4 regions of the Sporomusa aerivorans genome follow, and region 3 is predicted to be linked to each of the others. Evidence: riboswitches for the same ligand, from Rfam matches in the RefSeq annotation. Region 3 holds a riboswitch; each other region holds the start of a gene.
The links. A riboswitch is a leader RNA that binds a small molecule or an ion and turns the genes downstream of it on or off. The one in region 3 is predicted to bind lysine.
Positions count from the first base shown of each region.

Region 1: it holds a riboswitch for lysine, as region 3 does, so the genes downstream of both, SATMO3_RS05035 (DUF441 domain-containing protein) here and SATMO3_RS03035 (YfcC family protein) in region 3, are expected to answer to the same signal.
Region 2: it holds a riboswitch for lysine, as region 3 does, so the genes downstream of both, dapB (4-hydroxy-tetrahydrodipicolinate reductase) here and SATMO3_RS03035 (YfcC family protein) in region 3, are expected to answer to the same signal.
Region 4: it holds a riboswitch for lysine, as region 3 does, so the genes downstream of both, SATMO3_RS30470 (DUF441 domain-containing protein) here and SATMO3_RS03035 (YfcC family protein) in region 3, are expected to answer to the same signal.

Region 1 is NZ_CP156926.1:1,118,329-1,122,078, reverse strand. Features, by position in the region: gene SATMO3_RS05050 ((2Fe-2S)-binding protein) at 1-296, opposite strand, end outside; gene SATMO3_RS05045 (NAD(P)/FAD-dependent oxidoreductase) at 360-1,430, opposite strand; gene SATMO3_RS05040 ((2Fe-2S)-binding protein) at 1,420-1,746, opposite strand; gene SATMO3_RS05035 (DUF441 domain-containing protein) at 1,775-2,233, opposite strand; lysine riboswitch at 2,366-2,532, opposite strand; gene SATMO3_RS05030 (phosphoglycerate dehydrogenase) at 2,596-3,552, opposite strand; gene SATMO3_RS05025 (NAD(P)-dependent oxidoreductase) at 3,729-3,750, opposite strand, start outside.
Region 2 is NZ_CP156926.1:3,849,532-3,853,281, forward strand. Features, by position in the region: gene dapG (aspartate kinase) at 1-98, opposite strand, end outside; gene SATMO3_RS18430 (aspartate-semialdehyde dehydrogenase) at 112-1,143, opposite strand; gene dapB (4-hydroxy-tetrahydrodipicolinate reductase) at 1,196-1,990, opposite strand; lysine riboswitch at 2,146-2,319, opposite strand; gene SATMO3_RS18440 (general stress protein) at 2,448-3,125, opposite strand; gene SATMO3_RS18445 (YlmC/YmxH family sporulation protein) at 3,191-3,466, opposite strand; gene SATMO3_RS18450 (hypothetical protein) at 3,475-3,750, opposite strand, start outside.
Region 3 is NZ_CP156926.1:662,827-666,576, reverse strand. Features, by position in the region: gene SATMO3_RS03040 (M20 family metallopeptidase) at 1-805, opposite strand, end outside; gene SATMO3_RS03035 (YfcC family protein) at 826-2,229, opposite strand; lysine riboswitch at 2,390-2,571, opposite strand; gene SATMO3_RS03030 (alanine racemase) at 2,646-3,750, opposite strand, start outside.
Region 4 is NZ_CP156926.1:6,367,459-6,371,208, reverse strand. Features, by position in the region: gene SATMO3_RS30480 (2-hydroxyacid dehydrogenase) at 1-448, shown strand, start outside; gene SATMO3_RS30475 (phosphoglycerate dehydrogenase) at 616-1,572, shown strand; lysine riboswitch at 1,633-1,802, shown strand; gene SATMO3_RS30470 (DUF441 domain-containing protein) at 1,960-2,418, shown strand; gene SATMO3_RS30465 (hypothetical protein) at 2,830-3,288, shown strand.

The DNA of each region.
Region 1 (3,750 bases), 460 kb from region 3:
GCCAGCAGCGATCTTGTCGTCGAACCGCCGGTATGGTGCGCTGCCAAGCTGCCTACCGTAATGGGGCGGAGCGGCATTCTCTGCCGTGGCACAGGAATTTCGTCTACTGATTTTCCCCGATACTGCGCGATTAATTCTGCTATAATCAGCCGGCAGGTTTTACCCTGACAAAGGCCCATGCCGGCCCGGGTCAGCCTTTTCACATCATCAAAGGTTTCCGCCCCTTGCGCAACGGCGTTTGCTATATCTTCCGCCGTCAATTCCTCACACCGGCAAACGATTGTCAAATTATCCAAGTTTTGTGCCCCTCCTTCTTGTTGGGTGTCTGCGGTTATGCCACCGTCATACTCATTGCCGGATCAAATGCCGATATGAGCCATTCGTGCCTGCCAGCGAGCCGGATACCTGGCTGATTCCAATGTCATCAAGCCATCCCAGTGTGCTTGTTTGGCGGCTGAATGCGCTTCTGCTGTATTTTCTGCTGTATTCTGCTTAAGATAACTGACGGCACCGAGACCGGCAATGGCACCAGTCCGGTATACTCCGGCCTGGGAGGTTATTCCTGCCGTTTGTCCTGCGACAAAAATGCCGCTTATAGAGGTCTCCAGACTGGCGGAATAGCAGGGCAGCCAGCCCCCCAGTTCTTTGCGAAAGGCCAGCCGGCAATTTAAAGCAGAAATGGTCTCAAGTACCGGATGCCTGCCGCCGTCAAGACAGACAAGATCTACCTCATACCTGGTATCCCTCCGGGTTGCACCGGAAGTCAGAATTATTTCCTCCACCCGGCTGCCGCCGGTTGCGGCTATTGGCTGCGAGTGCAGCAGGACCGGTATGCCACTCGCCCGGAAGGCCTGGAGAATAGTCTCATCGGTCGCAACAAGCGCCGCAGATGGTTCGGCCAGCGCGACTACCTCGATGCCAAGCTTGCGCATTTGGCAGATAATCTCCAGGGTCATGTCGCTGGAACCGAGCACCACAGCCTTTTTCCCCGGATAGATTCGTTCACGGTTCATGAGGATCTGTGCTGCCCCAATGGTCATGATGCCCGGCAGCGTCCAACCACGAAACGGCAGAGCTGACTCCGCAGCTCCGGTAGCGATAATAATACAGCCGGGAGTGATCTTTTCCATCCGACCGCCGCAGGCAACGCCCACACTGTTGTCGGCATATACGCCAATCACGTCATGCTGCAGCAGGCTTTGAACAGGCAGGTATTGTAACCGCTCTGCCAGTGTCTGCGCCAGTTGACAGCCGCTGAGTCCGGCATAAGGAACAGGCATATCAGGAATTGTCTGCGTTTGCTGTCTAAGCTGACCGCCAAGGCTCCAGCTTTCATCGGCAATAATTGCGGAATAACCGTTTGCCGCCACTTCGTGAGCCGCAGCAAGCCCGGCCAGCCCGCCGCCGATTATTAATACATCAGTTTTCATGCATCTCTCTCCTGACGTCCGGATCACCGGCATATTTGGTAATCATCATGCCCTCCCGGACCAGAGTGCTGCAACTCTTCACATGTTCTATCCCGTCAATGGTAACAAGACAGCTCTGGCAGCGCCCGTTGCCGCAGTAAAGTCCCCGGGCCTGCGATAAATTCCGGCTGTGGCCGAAGGCATAGAAACCATGTGCCATTAAAGCCGAAGCTACGGTTTGACCTTCCCTGGCGGACAGCCTGATACCCTCAAAATAGATGGTAACAGGTCTGCCCGGCACACGCTCGCCAAATATAGTTTGCTGCTGAATATCCATCCGCTTCCCTCCTCTGTACCAACTCAAACTACTGAGTAAACAGGTTCAACAAATTCATGATAATGGCAACTATGCCGCCGGCAATCAGCGGTCCAACCGCCAGCCCCTGCAAAAAACAAACGCCGACAATGGTACCGACAATCAGGGATGTCGTGGCTTCCGGTGATGCCTTCAGAAAATATACGCCTTGTGTTGCCAGCCAGGACACAAATATGCCGACAATAATAGCGATCAGGCCTGGCTGTGTTTTGAAGGCTACCAGCATATCGCCTGCAGATACACGGCCTTGAGCCAGGGGGGTCAGCACGGCCATGGTCAAAATGATGATCCCGGCATTGAGGCCATGATTCTCTATATAAGGAAACCAGACTGTGCAACCCATCAGTTTTATAAGCAGAAGTCCCGCGACAGCCAGGGATACCGATTGGTTGTTACCGATAACTGCCAGCACAAGAATGATTAGTAGCGGCATATTGTCCCAGCTCATATTTCACATCCTATGCAGTAAGATTTAGTCATTCCCGGTGTGTAAATCAAGAGCATTCCGCCCGCCAAAGAAAAAGCGGCAGCCACCATGTACTAGGGGCTACCGGCATAGTGAAGAGGGAAGTCTTACCCCAAGTGCGATAGCTCACCATCCGAAGATGACAGTGCCGTACCTGTTGAGTACGACCCCAGTGCCGGAAACTGGCAGTTCCCGGCACTTCGGCGATCCGCCCTTTCCCCGCAGTTCATTACAGCCAGTTCCCTGCAAGTACTATTGCGACTCGCGCCTCTACCATACCGATTTGCTAGATTCTCAATTGCTTTTAAAACAAACCTGCAATACTAAATACTAATTACCCGCCATTATCCTGCTGCCACAATGTTTTGCACTACCAGAAAGTCCATCCGGCGTAAAGACTCCACTGTGTAAGAACCCACATGCGCAGTAGCTACTACATTATCCAGATCCTCTGTAATAATAGGGTCATTTACCGCAGGCTCCTGCTCGAATACATCAACCGCCGCACCGGCAATTTTTTTACTTTTCAGCGCGGCCAGAAGCTCACGCTGACATACCAGACCGGCCCGGGCGGTGTTAATCAAATATGCGCTGGGTTTCATTAACCCGAACTCCGGCGCGCCAATCATATGTTTCGTTTCTGCGGTTAATGCACAATGCAGACTGACAAAATCCGATTCGGCCAACAGCTCTTCTTTAGTGCACAGGGAAAGACCGTGTGCTGTAACAAAGGCTTCATCCGGATGCCGCGTATTCACCAGGATTCTCATATCAAAACCTTTAGCCCGTCTGGCAACGGCTTTGCCAATGCGCCCCAAACCGAATATCCCCAGTGTCTTACCCCAAACATCACTGCTTATCGGGCGATACCAGCCATTTTTTCTTAGGTTGGAGTCAATCTGCGGCACCTTCCTGGCCAAAGACAGCATTAAGGCGAACGTTAAATCGGCCACCGTCTCATAGCCAGGCATTTTATCGGTTGTTTTTATTTGCACCCCTGCTTGCTGCGCTGCGCTGACATCGATGTTTTCAATACCTACGCCATGCCGCGAAACCACTTTCAAATTCCGGCAATGCTTGAAAACTTCCCGGCTAATTTCATCAGAGCTGGAATACACCAAAATGGCGTCAAGCAATTGCCGGGCATTAAGCTGAATGATATCTCCGGCAGTCATTGCCGCTTCTGTTGCATTCCACATAATCTGCCAGCCGTTTTCAAAGAAATACTGTTCCAGATTTCTCCTGTGCTCTATATCGATCTGGCTGCCAAATTCTTTTGATGTGATTAATACTGTTTTCATACTATCCAATCCCTTCGCTCTCGCATAGTATCGTTCCGGTGTATCTTGCTGCCGCCAACAGGCTGTAACAGCTTGACATACCAGACTAAGGATACTTTCACTAAGTCGAATAGGGTCAGATTCCTTCTTCACTAGGCCCAAGGCGCCGTCCAGGCGCTTTGGCTTGACTCTGGCTTTTACCTGTTTATTACATTCTGC
Region 2 (3,750 bases), 3.2 Mb from region 3:
CCTTGGTCCCGCGCTTTTGCAATCTTGCGCATTACCAATTCCCGCACTTCGGGCGACGCCACCGACGTCCCCCCGAACTTCTGGACAATTACTCGCATTTTTTTTTACACCTCAAATTAAATTATGCTCGATCATATACTCGGCAATCTGTACAGCATTAAGGGCTGCACCTTTGCGAATTTGATCCCCCACCACCCACATGTTCAATCCATAAGGCACAGTTTTATCTGCACGGATACGGCCGACAAATACTTCATTACGATCGGAAGTATATAAAGGCATGGGATACAGCATTTCAGCCGGATTATCCTGTACAATAACACCGGGAAATTTAGCCAGCAGGTGTTTAGCCTCCGCCGGTGACAGCGGCCCCTCTAATTCAATATTTACCGACTCGGAATGGCTGCGGAACACAGGTACGCGAACGGTCGTCGAGGTGATGCCAATAGTATAGTCATTCAATATTTTATGGGTTTCGTGTACCATTTTCATTTCTTCTTTGGTATAGTCATCCTCAACAAACACGTCAATATGCGGCAACAGGTTGAAGGCGATTTGATAATGTTTCGGCAGGCTGGCGCTAGGCAAAATGTTAGCTTCCACTGCGCGCCCCTCTATAGTTGCCTTAACTTGATCTGTTAGTTCGTCGATAGCTTCTTTACCTGCTCCTGACACTGCCTGATAGGTCGAAACAACAATCCGTTTTATTTTAACAGCATCATAAATAGGCTTTAATGCCATTACCATTATAATAGTTGAACAATTAGGATTCGCAATAATCCCTTTGTGATTTTTAATGGCCTCGGGATTTACTTCGGGGACGATGAGGGGTACTTCCGGGTCCATACGGAACGCACTTGAATTATCAATGACGACGGCCCCGCGTTTAGCCGCTTCAGGCGCCAGAGTTTTACTAATCGAACCGCCGGCAAACAGGGCAATCTGCACATTCTCAAAAGAAGCAGGCGTAGCTTCCTCAACTATGTAACTTTTTCCCATAAATTCAATAGTTTTGCCTGCCGATCGTTCCGAAGCCAACAGTTTTAACTCATTAAACGGAAAATTGCGTTCTTCGATAAGTTTAAGAAATTCTTGGCCAACAGCTCCAGTTGCCCCCAAAATTGCAACATTATATTTTTTCATTACAAAAACGCCTCCAGATCCTTTACATTATCTTTTACTTCTTTGCCGTACTTTAGCCCATTATATGTTCAAGACCAACAATTAGACCGTCAACAGTAAGTACTTTTTTACAGGCCAATACCACCCCGGGCATGAACGACTCCCGTGATATAGAGTCATGACGGATGGTAAGCGTTTGTCCTAAACCGCCGAAAATAACTTCCTGATGGGCAACATATCCAGGCAAGCGAATGCTGTGCAAACGGATACCGGCTAAATCTCCGCCACGTGAACCCTCTAACTTCTCAACTTCCTGAGGGTGGCCCTGCCGCATCTCACCTCTTACATTGGCAATCAATTCGGCGGTTCGCAGCGCTGTACCGGACGGAGCGTCCAGTTTTTGATCATGGTGCATTTCAATTATCTCTACATGGGGTAAATACTTGGCCGCTTCCTGCGCCAGTTTCATCATAAGAATAGCACCTATCGAGAAATTAGGTGAAATAATTGCATTAACCTTGTTAACTGTACATAGTTCACGAATCTCATTTAGGTCCTCGTCAGTTAGACCGGTAGTGCCTACAACCGGGCATACACCATGTTTGCTGGCGATGCGGATGTTATTCATAACTGCTTCCGGCTTCGTAAAATCCACCATGACCTGCGGCTTTGTTTCACTGATAACAGTAGCCAAATCATTTCCTACTGTTACACCTGTTTTCCCAGCGCCAATAATATCGCCAACATCAGCAAAGTCTGAATTGATATCAACTGCACCCACAATGCTTAGCTGTTGATCTTTATGAACTGCGCGCAATACTTCCCGGCCCATTTTTCCGTAAGCACCACAAACCATCACTCTAATCAAGCGCTATACACCTCCTGTTAAATAATCAGTTTTTCCATTTTTTTTGGGCAAAGCTATAAATACAAAACAGCCAGTGAGCGCATCTCTCACCGGCTGCCACAGACAGCGTAATCTGACCATAGGAAAATATATATATAAATATACTTTCACCGACCAGATGAGATAGCGCTCCACCAAAATAATGGTGACAGTCTTAAACCTATTTGATGTAAGACCAGTAAAGGAAAATTCGGCAATCTTCCCTTACTTCGGCAGTTGCCCCTTTCCTTCAGTTCATTGACGCCGCTCTCCCTGAAAGTACTCTTGGCTTCCGCACCTCTACTTCATCCCGTACAGGATGTTGCTTATTCATTTTATACACATTTTATACCAAAGGTTCCAACATTGTCAATAAATATTAACATCTGTGTATACTTTATAATACTTAGAAAAAGAAACCGGGGAAGTCCCCGGTTCTTTAACGCATTGCGTGAGTTTCGACGTCTTTGGCTCCGCTTTGCCGGAGAATTTGGGCCGCTTGGTTCGCTTTTGCGGCATCAGAACGTATTACAGCCAAAATTCCTCCCTCAGCTACATGCTGTTCATACCTTCTGCCCGCTTCAGCCGGAATTCCCCAGTCAATCAAACCGCCGGCAATCCCGCCTGCTACAGCTCCGCTTAAGGCAGCGGCAATCGGGCCGGCAGCAACGATAGGGCCTACTCCCGGAATAGCCAAAGCACCAGCTCCCAAAAGCAAACCGCCAATACCGCCTAACGTTCCTCCTGTTAATGCGCCGTCTGTGATATCATCTTCGAAATAATCGCTGCCTTGCTGCCTTTGTTTCTTTTGATTTTTAGAAACAATATTAATTTCCTCAGTCGTAAAGCCTTGTGTTCTGAGAGAATTAACAGCCTGTTCAGCACTTTCGCGCGAATCAAATACACCGATTACGCTTTTAACTCCGGAACCGCCGCCTTGTGTACCGCCACTTGCGCCTTGTTGACTTGAAGTACTCGAAGTATTAGATTGAGCGCTTGCGCTTGTATAGCTAGTCACCAAGGCATTGCCGGATTGTCCTGCGGTTTGGTTCGTTGCCTGATTGGCAGCGGCATTTCCTGAAAGTTGATTCCCACTGTTGTTATTTGTTGTGGCCATAGTAATACCTCCTAACAATAGATTCATATGCAACCTACTGTTAGGTTGAACCAGCTTCAAGCTTTTTATTCCCCGCTAAAGGTAGAATAAAAACGATCGTAGGCATTATTTAAATCAACAATGACAACCTCATCCCCAATCCGTTTAATAGCTTGCCAGGGTATAACGGAAATCTGATTGTCAGCTAGCAGATTTAATAACGCTCTCCTTTTGGGCAGAATAAGCCCGCCGATAACCCCGGTCCGGCTATCGAAAGTAACCTCGCAGTCCGCAATATTTCCTAAACGCGCGCCATCTCCCAGATTAATAACTTCTTTGCCTGACATTTCACTTAATCGCATATCCTCACCTACTTACCACTAAATAGTTTAGTAAAAACCGGTTGAATGACGGCTACCCCTATAGCCGTCATCGCCAAAGGATCAAAGGAAAGGAAAGTAACGGTAATCCGTTCCGGTAAGTCAAGCTTTAAAAAGGAAACAATCATTACCAGGGAGAGATAAACTCCCCCCGCAGTCGCTACCAAATCCTGGACAGCGTTGGAAAATGGCGAAGGCTTGGGTTCAACTTGGGGCAAACTGTCTACCGACGCCCGCAAATGACAAATGCGCAGCCAAACCGAACC
Region 3 (3,750 bases):
TGGTTAATTCAGCGCCGGTAGCCAGTGCTGCGGCCCGGGCGCAGTTCTTTACCTTTTCTGCTACTTCTGCCAGTGCCCTACGTCTTTTTGCCCTGACGTAAAATTGGGCCACCGCATGATCGGGAACGACATTGGCTGCTACTCCGCCCTTGCTAATAATACCGTGGATTCGCACATCAGATGTGACGTGCTGGCGCAGTGCGTTTATAGCATTAAAGGTCTGAATGACAGCATCCAATGCATTGATGCCTTTTTCCGGTGCCGCAGCAGCATGGCTGGTTTGTCCTTTAAACTCAAACTGCAGGGCATCCATAGCCAGGGATATGCCGCTGGCGTGGGTCTTACTGTGGGGATGAACCAGTATGGCTGCATCAACATCGGCTAAAACACCTTGGTTAGCCATTGCTACTTTAGCACCCATTGTTTCTTCCGCAGGTGTTCCCAGGATAATTACCCGGCCGCCAATATCGGCCAAAACTTTGCTTAGGCCAATTCCCGCACTTGCCGCCATGACGCCGATCATATTATGACCGCAGCCGTGACCAATTTCCGGTAATGCGTCATATTCGGCGAGAAAGGCAACCGTAGGACCGGCCTTGCCGGAGTTATAGACAGCCTTAAATGCTGTCTCATAACTACAAATATTCATTTCAACGGTAAAACCATGTTCAGCCAACAAGCCGGTCAGCTTAGCGGCAGATTGATATTCTACCATACCCAACTCCGGGTTTTGACCGATTGAGTCACTAAGGGCGAACAGTACCTCCTGTAACTGGTCAAGTTGGTCGTTAATTAAGTTCTTCATTGCTACATCTCCTTATATTTTTAGAACGGACCCCATTTCATCAGTACTGCTGGCGTGATAGCAATTACACACAAAACAAAAAAAGCAATCTGCAGCGGCAGTACCCAGCGGGCCCATTTTGACCAAGGAATGCCGGCCATGCCCAAGCAACCAATAAGTACACTGGAAGTGGGGAAAATCATATCACTGAAACCGTTGCCAAACTGATAAATAAGTACGGTAGTTTGACGGGTTATACCAACTAAATCGCCTAAAGAAGCCATGATGGGGATTGTCAGTGCTGCTTGGCCGGTACCGGAAGTTACGAAGAAATTTATAATTATTTGAACTATCAACATTGCATATGCTGAAACCAAAGTCGGCAGACCAGCTAATGGCGCAGCCAGAGTATTTAAAATGGTGTCAATAATCTTTGCGTCAGAAGCCAGCACGACGATGGCACGGGCCAAGCCAACTAAGATGGCTGTGCTTACCATGTCTTTTGCGCCAACAACGAAGGCATCCGCAATATCATTAGTACTCATTTTGGCAAATATTCCAGCGAAAATTCCCATGCCCAAGAAGACAGCGGCAATTTCATCAATGTACCATTCCCATTTCAATACCCCTAAGACGATCAGCGCCATCCCGGCTACAAGCAAGGTAAGCACTAATTGCTGACCGGTGGTAAGGGTGGCGTTACTTTCTTTAAGGTGCTGCAGGCTGGCTCTGGCAGCTTTATCCTCTTCATACGTTGGGCTTAGTTCGGGGTTTCTCTTAATCCGGCGGGCATACCACATGACAAAAGATATGGCTAAGACGGTACTTGCCACCCAAATGCCAGTTCGGTATTCTATGCCCGAGAAAGCGGGAAGCTCGGAAAAGCTTTGCGCTATGCCTACTGTAAAGGGGTTAAGCATAGCACCGGCAAAGCCGGTTGTGGCAGCCACATAAGGTATGCACATCCCGGTTATCCGGTCATAGCCCATTAAGAGCGCCATGGGTACAAATATGCCGACAAAGGGGATGGTTTCCTCAGACATGCCGAAGATAGCGCCACCTGCCGAGAACATAGTCATAGTTATAGGAATTAATAATATTTCCTTACCTTTTAGTAGGCGAATCATTTTCATAATACCAGCATCAATGGCACCAGTTTTTTGGATAACAGCAAAGGCACCGCCGACAATCAAAATAAATCCGGCAATATTGGCCGCTTTTTCCATACCCTTCAGCGGAGACATGAATACTTCTTTAATGCCTTGGGGTTTACTTTCAACCGGATGGTAGGTATTGGCTACAACCGTTGTTTTTCCAGCCTTGTTTTTTTCCCGGTCAAATTCACCACCGGGAAGAATCCAGGTAGCTGCCGCAACTAACAAAATGATCGTAAAAATGATTGCAAATGTGTGTGGAACGCGGAATGTTTCTGCTTTTTTTTGCATTTAGTATCCTCCTCTTCCGATAACCCTTCCCGCAAGCGGCGGGATATATATTAATCAAGGTAATGTTCGCCTTGGTTATTTTTCATAGGACCAGAAAAAAACAAAAAAGCAGTGTGAACGCTTTCACAACTGCTTGCGGGCAAAAAGTTATACTTCCTGCATGTGATATAGCGCTTCACCCGGAAAGATCTCTTACCGAGTGACAGTCTGGTATTTGTTCAATACGAGACCAGCAAAGGTTCTTGGCATAACTTTTGCTTCGGCGGGTATTCCTTTCATCACGGTTCAACGTCTGCCAACTAGCCGTGAGTACTGATAATATCCCGCACCTCTATACAAACTATCAAATTGTATTAATTTTACACTACATAAAAGCAGGTGTCAATAATCTGTTGGGGCACCTCAAGGGGATGGTTCTACCAAGGCTTCCGATTTGTACCACCTCTTGCATCAATATCTATCATTTTTTCAACAAATCCCTGTCGATGTCCTAACAAAAAGCTTGACATATTCACAGCAGCACATGCATGATTGGGAATAATTTCAATCTTATCACCGACTTTTAAACTAGTCTGTTGAGTCGCTCTAATCTTACCGACTTCTTCCGATAATCCTTCCACAATCAGTTCAGGATGTTTTTTTACAATACCGTATCCACTTACCAGTGAAGCACTGTGCGCTCCCTTGTCTAAACCAAAGCATTTACTTCCCGCATCTATAATAAAAATATTTTCACTTGGATTAGCAATAATTGTTGCCAGTACCGTCAGCGCACACCTTTCGATTGGAGCTATACCTAAGGCGACTTGAATCGCATCATAGAAAATATAATTTCCTGGTCTTAGGGTAGTAACTGTTTTATTTTGCACAGCAAATTGCAGCGTTGGCGTACTACCGGTAGCAACTATTTCCACGACAAAGCCCGCTGCAACTAAACAATCTTTTGCCATTTCCAAAGCTTCTATTTCTTCTTGGGCAACTCTTTCAATATCAGATAGATTATTGATTCCATATACATGTCCTGGATGTGTGGAAACACCCTTAAATGTTAAGGTGGATAATTCACTTAGCTCTTTTGCTAAATCCACAGCTTTATCCGGCTTAACCCCAAATCGGTGTAAACCACAGTCAATAATAATTAGATAGTCTACGGTCAACTTTTCCTTTATGAGTAACTTTTGCATTTGCATAGCCGCATCAATTCCATCAAAGCTTGCAGTAATATGCGCTTTTTTAACAAGCTCAATAACTCTTTCAATATTTTCTGCTGCCGCAACAGGATAGGCGAGTATAATATCTTTAAAACCATGCTGAACCAATTTCTCTGCTTCATCAAGCGTTCCAACTAAAAAACCTGTGGCTCCATGAGCTTTTTGCAGGTTGGCAATCTCAATGCTTTTATGCGTCTTTACCATAGGGCAGAGCAATTTTCTATTAATTTTGCATAATTCAGCCGTATCGTTAATATTTTGTTCCATCTTATCCAAATCAACCAAAAAGCTAGGTGTAGTAAGCTGGTTT
Region 4 (3,750 bases), 790 kb from region 3:
GCGGCAGCCGCCGGAAATAGAGGCCGAGTGCCAGGTAAGCTACAAGCCTTTAGAGGCTTTGCTTGCACAAAGCGATGTTGTAAGTCTGCATGTGCCGCTCAATGCGGCTACGCGCGGTCTCATCGGCCAACGGGAGCTTGCGCTTATGTCTTCCGGCAGTATTCTGATTAATACGGCGCGCGGCGAAATTGTGGATCAGGCGGCATTGACGCAGGTGCTGGAAGCCGGACGCATAAGCGGTGCGGCTATCGATGTTTTTGCACCGGAGCCGCCGGCGCCGGTAAATCCGTTATTGAGCCTTTCGCCGGCGGCTAAGGACCGGCTGCTGGTTACACCGCATATCGGGGGCGTTACGGTGGAGGCTATGCGCAAGATGCTGCTGGCGAGTCTGGATAATATAGCGAGAGCCATAAATGGCCAGCCGCCGGTGAATATTGTAAACCTGTGAAAATCCAAGTCAGAGACATTGGCGACGGTTTAGGTATATAGGTATAGTGAAGATGGAATCTGACCCTGTTCGACTTGTTGAAAGTATCCTGAATTTGATATGCAGGCGCATTTAGAATGCCTGCATACCGGAATGATACTATGCGAGAGCGGAAAGGATTGGATATCTTGAAAACAGTATTGATCACATCTAGAGAATTTGGCAGCCAAATCGATATTCAGCATAGAAAGAGCCTGGAGCAATATTTTGCCGAAAACGGCTGGCAGATTGTGTGGAATTCGGCAGGCGCGGCCATGAGTGCCAGAGACATCATTCAGCAGGATGCCAGGCATAAGCTTGATGCCATTTTGGTTTATTCCAGCTCGGATGAAATTAACCACGAGGTTTTTAAAGAATGCCGGAATCTGAAAGTGGTATCCCGGCATGGGGTGGGTGTCGAGAATATTGATGCCGCGGCAGCCCGCCAAGCAGGCGTGGCAATTAAAACAACGGCAAAGACTCCTGGCTATGAGACGGTTGCGGATCTAACCTTTGCGTTGCTGCTGTCGCTGGCCAGGAAGGTGCCGCAGATTGATGCCACTTTGCGAAAAAGCGGCTGGTATCGCCCGGTCAGCAGCGATGTTTGGGGCAAGACGCTTGGTATATTCGGGCTGGGACGCATTGGCAAAGCCGTCGCCAAACGGGCCAAAGGCTTTGATATGAAAATTTTGGCCAGCACGCGGCATCCTGATGATGCCTTTGTAGCAGCAAACGGCATAACCTTGTGTTCCAAAGAGCAGCTGCTGGCCGAAGCCGATTTTGTCAGCCTGCATTGTATGCTAAGTCACGAAACAAAGCATATGATTGGCGCCAGGGAGTTTGCCCTGATGAAACCAGGCGCTTATTTGATAAACACCGCCCGGGCCGGACTGGTAAACCAGGGTGATCTGCTAAGCGCGCTCAGAAGCAAAGCAATTGCCGGCGCAGCCATTGATGTATTCGAAACCGAGCCGGCCGTAAATGACCCCCTAATCGCGGAAGATCTCGATAATGTAGTGGCAACCACGCATGTTGGCTCCTATACGGTGGACTCTCTCCGGCGGATGGACTTTCTGGTGGCGGCGAATATTGTGGAAGCAGTGTAGGTCAATCAAAAAAATTAACCAGTCAAGCAGGGATTTAACAACTTGATTAGCGAAATAAATCGGTATGGTAGAGGCGCGAGATGCAATAGTACTTACAGGGAGCTGGCTAAGTGACGATCTGTAAAGGAAAGGGCGGATTGCCGAAGTGGCGGGAACGGCCAATTCCCGCCACTGGGGCCGTATCTAACAGGTACGGCACTGTCATCTTCGGATGGTGAGCTATCGCACTGGGGGAAGACTCCTCTTCACTATGCCGGTAGCCCCTAAGTAGATAGTGGCTGCCTTTTTTCTTTTATCTGCCGGCGTTTAATCTGCCGCGCTGGATGAAAAGAAGGCAAAAAACTCATCTTAATATGGAGAATCTTACACGATTTAGGATGTGGAAATATGAACTGGGAAAATATGCCGCTATTAATCATTCTCGTACTGGCAGTTATTGGCGACAATCAGTCGGTAGCCCTGGCTGCTTTGGTGCTGCTGCTGATAAAGCTGCTGGGATTGACAGCCTGGTTTCCAAGTATCGAAACTCATGGATTGAATATTGGTATAACCATAATGACAATGGCGGTGCTGACGCCGTTGGCGCAAGGTCGGATATCCCTGGGCGAAATGATGTCAGCTTTCAAAACCCAGTCAGGTCTGATTGCTATTGTCATCGGGATATTTGTTTCCTGGGTGGCAACGCAGGGCATGCATTTTTTGAAAGCATCGCCGGAGGCTACGACTGCTTTGATTGTCGGTACAATCGGCGGAGTATGCTTTTTGCACGGTTTGGCGGTTGGTCCGCTTATTGCAGGCGGCTTCGTAGCCATGATAATTAATGCATTGAATTCATTTAAACAGTGATTTGGCAACTGATATGCCGTTTTTGGCAAACGGATACCCGATTGCGCCCAAGTTTTGCATGGACGGCAAGGCTTCGAAGCTTGTAAGCCCTGCCGTTATTTTTATATGGAAAGAAAGTATAAATTCTTTTTAATATGCAGGCAACATAGCTTATGTTTTGCCACAAGCTCGGCGCAAGCCGTGTTTTTTTATTTTAAACCGGTTTTAAGCTTTCAGGCGTTTACGCTGTGCGCAAAGCAATAGCTTGATATAAAATATATCGATAGTATATGAAAATTAATTCGATAACCGCAAGGAGTAAAGTATCAATTTGTGGAATAAGCTTATTATCATAGGAATTGATCTTATTTTCCTGTTCCTATTCACTGCTCTAATGTTTACGCCTGAACGATCAGCAGGGAGGTTCGGCCGTTGGATTATCAATTATTAAAGGTACTCGATGGCAATATGAGGGATGAGGTATTAATGGCAGAGTTAGCCGACGAAACGGTTAAAGTGCTTCGCAAATACAATCTTCACAGCAACTCTGATTTGTACTGGGAAAGGCCTAAGGGAAAATATCCGCAGAAGATCTTTTTCAGCCACAAATTTTTGAAAAAATCCTCAGTTATAAGAGTCATATTCTATATATACCAGTTGTGTTTTGCCAAGGTAAAATATTTCGAGCGTAATTGGGATGACTTCATACCGTATGTCCATAGTTGGCGGGATGGATTTGTTGAATGTGAACTGCATGATATGGAGTTTATTAAGCATAAGTATTCAGACATTATCTTTGACCTGAGGGATTTGCAGAAGATTACCGATATCAGAGAGTTTGTGGCTATTTGCGATTATCTTGACGGCCAGAAGAGCGCATTAAAAAATTGAATCCAGTTAACCGGCAAAAGTAGAGAGTTCGCGTTGAGACATTTGTTTCAGAGCGGCTCTTTCTTTATTTTGGCGAAGCGTGTTTTCTAAACCCGTTCGCCGGTGGGGTGAAAGCAGAAATAATGATGTAGGAACATTATTTGCATTGAATTTTTGATATATAGAATCAATATCATTTATGCGGATAAGAGCATTATGTATGCGCGTTGGAAATGGTAATTTTATGTAATAATTATAGGAGAAAGTAAATCGAATAAAGTCAAATAGGAAATAAACATGTCATATCAGGCTGAATTTTATATAGTCATTTTGTTGATATAACGATTATTTTGCCAAAAACAGATAATAAATTTGCTAAAATTTTTGAAATGTAGTGGCAGAAAGTGTGGTAGCGATGAACTATAGGCCTGGCAGGTTTAAGAAATATAAAGAATGGAATATACCGCCGAAGGCGATTAAGCC